2 regions of the Chromobacterium paludis genome follow, and region 2 is predicted to be linked to the other one. Evidence: riboswitches for the same ligand, from Rfam matches in the RefSeq annotation. Region 2 holds a riboswitch; the other holds the start of a gene.
What was found. Region 2 has a riboswitch for cobalamin ahead of FYK34_RS16160 (TonB-dependent receptor domain-containing protein). Riboswitches for the same ligand answer to the same signal wherever they lie in the genome.

Region 1: linked by a shared signal. The riboswitch ahead of FYK34_RS03000 (HoxN/HupN/NixA family nickel/cobalt transporter) and the one ahead of FYK34_RS16160 (TonB-dependent receptor domain-containing protein) in region 2 are both predicted to bind cobalamin.

The regions. Positions count from the first base shown of each region.
Region 1 is NZ_CP043473.1:662,892-666,290, forward strand. Features, by position in the region: gene FYK34_RS02990 (cobaltochelatase subunit CobN) at 1-200, opposite strand, end outside; gene FYK34_RS02995 ((2Fe-2S) ferredoxin domain-containing protein) at 197-526, opposite strand; gene FYK34_RS03000 (HoxN/HupN/NixA family nickel/cobalt transporter) at 523-1,569, opposite strand; cobalamin riboswitch at 1,681-1,863, opposite strand; gene cobD (threonine-phosphate decarboxylase CobD) at 1,905-2,891, opposite strand; gene cbiB (adenosylcobinamide-phosphate synthase CbiB) at 2,884-3,399, opposite strand, start outside.
Region 2 is NZ_CP043473.1:3,409,867-3,413,265, reverse strand. Features, by position in the region: gene FYK34_RS16170 (histidine phosphatase family protein) at 1-401, opposite strand, end outside; gene cobT (nicotinate-nucleotide--dimethylbenzimidazole phosphoribosyltransferase) at 398-1,432, opposite strand; cobalamin riboswitch at 1,541-1,748, shown strand; gene FYK34_RS16160 (TonB-dependent receptor domain-containing protein) at 1,884-3,399, shown strand, end outside.

The DNA.
Region 1 (3,399 bases), 1.5 Mb from region 2:
TCGGCGCGGCCCAGCACGCGCAGCACGATGGCGCGGACATCGGCCAGCTGGCCGTCCAGCAGCGCCCGCATCGCGGCTTCGTCGGCGATGCCTTGCAGCGAAATGCCGGCGACAATGGGAAAATCTTCCGGCCAGCGCGCGCGCGACAGCGCGGCGAGGTCGGTGCCGGCGTGGCTCAATAGCGCGATTTCGGCGCTCATGCCTGGGTCTCCGGGTCGATGTCGCCGATGCCGGTTTTATGGAACACCAGCTCTTCAACGGGCGAGCCATCGCGCAGATGCTGACAGACGATGCGTTCGACATCGGCTTCGTTGACCTTGCGGTACCAGACGCCGTCCGGGTACACCACCATCACGGGGCCTTCCTTGCACACGGCGAAGCAGTGGCTGCGGGTGCGCTTGGCGCGCAGGCCCTCGCAGGCGTCTATGGTGCGGCCCAGGTGCAGGAACATCGCCTCCGAGCCCTCGCCGTCAGGGGTGCAGCGCGGGCCGGTGCACATCAGCACGTGTTTGTCGTGCGTTCTCATTGAATCTCCGGGGCCAGTTGGTCGAAGCGCTTCCATTTGTAGATGGCGGCGGAAGCGAGCCAGGTGAACAGGAATACGCCGACCACGAAGTAGCCGAAGTGGGCCAGGTTCTCGTTCATCTCCGCCACCACGTCCCATGCGCCGCCGGACAGCTGCATCTTGTTGACCAGCAGGCCCAGCGCTTCCAGCCCGCCGATGCCGACGGCGACGACCACGGAGACGAAGGTGATGGTCAGGTTGTACCAGAGCTTGCGCACCGGCTTGATGAAGGCCCAGCCGTACACTTCCACCATCATCATGCTGTCCAGCGTGTCCACCAGCGCCATGCCGGCGGCGAACAGCACCGGGAACACCATGATGTGCCACAGCGCCACGCCATGCGCGCTTTGGGTGGTGGCGATGGCGAACAGGCCGATCTCGGTGGCGGTGTCGAAGCCCAGGCCGAACAGGAAACCGATGGGTAACATATGCCAGCTCTTGGTCACCATCTTGAACAAGGGGCGCAGCAGGCGAGCGAGCAGGCCCTGGTTGTTCAGCAGCAGGTCCAGTTGCTCGTCGCAGATGGCTTCGCCGGCGCGGGCGCGGCGGAAAGCGCCCCATACCGCGCGCAAGGAAGACAGATTGATCAGCGCCAAGGCCAGCAAAAAGAAAGCCGACACGCTGGTGCCGATGACGCCGCCTATCTCCTTGAATCCGGCGACGCGGCTTTGCAGCGCGGTGGCGGCGAACACGATCAGGGCGACGGCGATGACCACCACCGCGGAGTGGCCGACGGAGAAGAACAGGCCCACCGCCGACGGTCGGCGGCCTTCCTGCATCAGCTTGCGCACGGTGTTGTCGATGGCGGCGATGTGATCGGCGTCCACCGCGTGGCGCAGGCCGAACAGATAGGCGAGCAGGGCGGTGGCGAGCTGGGCCGGGTGATCGGTGAAAGCGGCGAACGCCCAGGCCCAGGCCAGAAGATTGGCCAGGATCAGTCCGGCGAGTATGGGCGCGTGGCGCGCCAAGCGGCGGCCCGCAGACAAAGTGGTGGATGGTTGCATGGTGCCCTCGGAGACGATACTCGTCGCGCAGGCGAGGGCACTTCCTTCCGTCTTGTATCCATGGACGGAGCTTGTGCGTATCCCCCGGCACACCCCGTCCGGCTTCTGCTTGCGTCGACACGTATGACGGCCGGTCTCCTGGCTCGCGCGTCATCGCCCGGGCGCCGCCTTCCCGACCGCTATGGATCAGTGGCGTCTGGCGTGGGCTCTGCGCTTACAGTTGCGGGGGCAGCCGCGGTGTTTCACCGCGTTCCCGTTTCACCCTCGAGGGGCACCGTCATGATGGAGCGGATGATACGCGACTAGCGGTGGGCTGTGAACAGTAATGGTTTTGATTACAAGCGTCGCCAGTCGGTCAGCGCCTGTTCCAGCCGCACCCAGTCCTGATCGGTTTTGGGCAGGCCGAAGCGCAGGCTGGGGATGGCCTCGAAGTAGCGGGTCAGGATGCCGCGGCCGGCCAGGTAGCGATGCGTCGACAGGCTATTTTCATGGGGGCTCCACTGGAACAGCTCGCAGCCGCCGGTAGGCGGCAGGCCGTGCCGCTCCAGGCAGCGTTGCAGCCTGGAGCTGTCGCGCCGCAGCCTGGTTCGCATCGCCTGTTGCCAGGCCGTGTCGCGCAGCGCCAGCTTTACCGCCTCGCGCGCCGGACCAGCCACCGCCCACGGCCCCAGCTCTTCGGCCAGCGCCCTCAGCAGTTCCGGCCAGCCGAAGACGAAGCCGGCGCGCGCGCCGGCCAGGCCGAAGAACTTACCGATGGAGCGCAGCACGATCAGTCCCGGCTTGCCGATGCGCGGCAGCATGCTGTCTTGCGGCGCGGCGTCCAGAAACGCCTCGTCCACCACCAGCCAGCCGCCGCGCGCGGCCAGCCGCTGCCGCCAGCTTTCCAGCAGGGCCGGGTCGAAGCGGTCGCCGGTGGGGTTGTTGGGGTTGCACAGCAATACCACGTCCAACTGGTCGATGCCGGCGGCCAGCTCATCCGGCGACAGGCGGAACAGCTGGTGTCCGCGCTTCTGCCAGTGGTGCGGGTGCTCGGCGTAGCACAGCGCCAGCATGCCGACGCGGCAGGGCGCGCGCAGCCTGGGCAACATCTGGATGGCCGGTTGCGAGCCGGCGACGGCCAGCAGTTGGTCGCTGCCATAATAGTCCGCCGCCGCCGCCTCCAGCCCGTCATGGTTTTGCGGCAGCCGCAGCCAGCTGTCGGCAGACAGCGGCGGCACCGGCCAGCTATGGGGATTGACGCCGGTGGACAGGTCCAGCCAGTCTCCGGCCGGAATGCCGTATTCGGCCGCGGCGCGCAGCAGGCCGCCTCCGTGTTCAAGCATGGATCGCTCCGATCAAGATGGCGGCCGCCAGCGACAACGCCGCCCACAGCCACATGCCCCGGTTGACCAGCCGCACCGCGCGGGCTATGTCTTCATGCGTGGGCGTGGGACCGCAACCGAGCGGCGGACGCTCCTTCCACTGGCCGTGATAGCGCGCGCCGCCGCCCAGGCGGACGCCCAGCGCGCCGGCGCCGGCCGCCATCACCGGGCCGGCGTTGGGGCTGTACCAGGTGGGGGCCTGGGCGCGCCAGCAGCGCCAGCCCTTGGCGGTATGGCCCAGCAGCAGGTAGGTGAGGGCGGTTAGCCGCGCCGGGAGATAGTTCAGCACGTCGTCGAAGCGGGCGGCGGCCCAGCCAAAGTGCAGATAGCGTTCATTCTTGTAGCCCCACATCGCGTCCAGCGTGTTGGACAGCCGGTACAGCACCGCGCCCGGCGCGCCCAGAACCAGAAACCAGAACAGCGCGGCGAAGACGGCGTCGCTGCCGTTTTCCAGCACCGACTCGATCGT
Region 2 (3,399 bases):
TCGGCCAGGCCGCCCAGCACGCGGGTGCGGAATTGCTCGAAGCTCTCCCCGCCGGGCGGGCTCAGCCTGCCTTCCGCCAGCGCTCCCCCCCAGCCGGGGTGGGCTTGCTCCAGCTCGGCCACTGGCTGGCCGTCCCAGTCCCCAAAGTCCATCTCGGCGAAGCGCGGGTCCACTTTCAGCGTCAGGGAGCCGTCCAGCGCATGCTTGACCGCGAACTCGCGGCAGCGCTGCAGGGGCGAGCTGGCGATGGCGGTGACCGGCGCCAGGCTGCTGAGGCGGCCCCAGCTGGCGGCCAGCTGCCGCTGGCCCCGCTCGGTCAGCGGCAGGTCGGTCAGGCCGATCAGCCGGCCATCGTGCTCGATGTCGCCGTGGCGCAGCAGGGTCAGCGTGTACGGGTTCATGCCGACTTGCCGCTGATGCCGGCCTCGGCGAAGGTGGCCATCTCCTGGTGCAGCTTCACTGCCATCTGCAGCAGCGGCACGCAGACGGCGGCGCCGGAACCCTCGCCCAGGCGCATGCCCAGGTCCACCAGCGGCTGCAGCTGCAGCGCGGTTAGCGCCAGCGCATGTCCAGATTCCGCCGAACGGTGGCTGGCCAACAGCCAATCGTGCAGCGAGGGCTCCAGCGACTTGGCGCACAGCGCGGCGGCGCTGGCGATGAAGCCGTCCACCAGCGAGGGCACGCCCAGGCGCGCGCCTTCCAGATAGAAGCCGGCGATGGCGGCGATTTCCAGCCCGCCCAACTCGGCCAGGGTGTCCAGGCCGCTGAGGTTTTCCCAGGCCACCCGCGCCAGCGCGGTCTTCACCACGCGCAGCTTGTTGGCCAGGCCGGCGTCGTCGATGCCGGTGCCGCGGCCCACCACCAATTCCGGCGCCGCGCCGGTTAGGCGGCAAATCAGCGCGGCCGAAGCCGTGGTGTTGCCTATGCCCATGTCGCCGGCGATCAATAGATTGGCACCGGTCTCCACCGCGCGGCGGGCGGCGGCGCGGCCGGCTTCCAGCGCGGCCTCCACCTCCAGCGTGCTCATGGCCGATTCCTTGGCCAGGTTGCGGCTGCCGGCGCGGACCTTGGCGTGGACGATGGGCAGGGCCGACACGTCGCCGGCCACGCCCACGTCCACCACTTCCAGCCGCGCGTCCAGCGCGCGCGCCAGCACGCAGATGGCGGCGCCGCCGTTGGCGAAGTTGCGCACCATCTCGGTGGTGACGGCGGACGGGAAAGCCGATACGCCCTCGGCGGTGACGCCATGATCGCCGGCGAACACGGTGATGGCGGGCCGCAGCGGCGCCGGCTGGGGGCGTCCTTGCCAGGCGGCGAAGCGGCAGGCCAGCTCTTCCAGCAGGCCCAGGCTGCCGGGCGGTTTGGTTAGCGTGGCCTGGCGGGCGCGGGCGGCGTCACGGGCGGAAAGATCCAGGGGTTGGCTGCTGTTCATGGTCTGGCCTGCTGCGAAGGGAGGATTAAGCGGTAGCGATAGCATGTGCGCTATCAGCGGACTCTAAGCATATTACTGCGTGGCGAGTGCCGCCAAAAGCCTGGCGGGTTATAATCGCCGCCTGCAGGTGTCCGCAGCCCGCCGCAAGGCGCGCGGATGAAACGGGAAGCCGGTGAGAAACCGGCGCTGCCCCCGCAACGGTAAGGCCTGGCGCGAAGCGCGCCCAGGCGACGCAAGATGTCACTGTCCAATGGGACGGGAAGGCGCGTCGCCGGCATGGCCCAGCCCGGAGACCGGCCTGCAAGCCCGGCCGGAAGCCGGGCGTTGACTGGAGTATCGCGGGGAGGCGATCCGACAGACGTTTCGGCTTGCCGCGTCCCGTTCCACAGCCCTCTTCGCACTCTGACGATATCCCTTGGCGGGGAAGCCATCCATCCTTGGAGTGTGTTTCATGTTCAAGCCTCAAACCTGCGCCCTTGCCGTGGCGCTGGCCTGCATTGCCGCGGCTCACGCCGCCAACGAGCCGGAATTTGCCGGCGATCCCGTGATCGTGACGGCGAGCCGCATCGCCCAACCGCTGTCCAAGACCCTGGCCGACGCCACCGTGATCACCCGCGACGAAATCGAACAAAGCGGCGCGCAAACCATGCAGCAGGTGCTGTCGCGCCAGGCGGCGATCATGGTCACCGGCAATGGCGGCCCAGGCGCCAACAGCAGCGTGTTCCTGCGCGGCACCAATGCCAACCACACCGTGGTGCTGGTGGACGGCGTGCGCATCTCGTCGGCGACGACGGGCACCACGGCGTTGCAAAATATTCCGCTGGATCAGGTGGAGCGCATCGAGATCCTGCGTGGCCCGGCCTCCAGCCTGTACGGCGCCGACGCCATCGGCGGCGTGATCCAGATCCTCACCCGCAAGGGCACGGGCGCGCCGCGCTTTAATGCCAGCGTGGAAGCGGGTAGCCGCAACACCGGGAAATTGACCGCCGGCGTGGCAGGCAAGAGCGGCGACACCGCTTACAGCGTGCAGTTGAGCCACGGGCAATCCAGCGGCTTCTCGGCCACCAACTCCAAGAATCTGTACGCGTACAATCCCGACAACGATGGCTATCGCCGCGACAGCTACACCGCCAATGTGACGCAGACGCTGGCGCCGGGCCATGAGTTGACGCTGCGGCTGTTCCAGAACTTTGCCCGCGCCGATTTCGACCAGCATGCCATCGGCCAGGACTGGACCGACAGCCGCCTCACCGGGCAAAGCCTGGAGTCGCGCAACCGCATCACCGATATTTGGACCAGCACGCTGCGCTACAGCCATAGCCAGGACAAGCAGGAAACCTTCAGCGACGCCTCGGGCGGACGGCGCGACAGCCTGTATCAGACCACGCAGAACGAATGGAGCTGGCAGAACGATCTGAACACCGCCTGGGGCGTATTCGCGCTGGGCGCGAGCCACAATGAGCAGAAAGTGGACAGCACCAGCGTCTTCACTAAGGCCACGCGCAGCCAGAATGCCGGCTTTGTCACTTATCAGCTGGAGCGGGGCGCCAACCTGTTTCAGGCCAGCGTGCGGCGCGATCACGACGACCAGTTTGGCGGCAAGACCACGGGCAAGGTTGATTACGGTTACCGTTTCGCCGACGGCTGGCTGGCGCGGGCGGGTTACGGCACGGCGTACAAGGCGCCTACCTTTAATGACCTGTATTACCCGTTCGATGGTTTTTATCAGGGCAACCCCAAGCTGCAGCCTGAGAACTCGATCAATGGCGAACTCGGCCTGGAATACCGCAGCCAGGGCCGCCTGTTCCGTCTGACCGGCTTCCGCAACCGGGTCAGCAATCTGATTTCCTACGGCCTGCTGGGCAATGGCGTGGGCACCATGTTCAATGTCAATCGCGCCACCATTCGCGGTCTGACCGTGGAAGGCCAGACCCGGCTGGCGGAAGTCGATCTGGCCGCCAATCTCA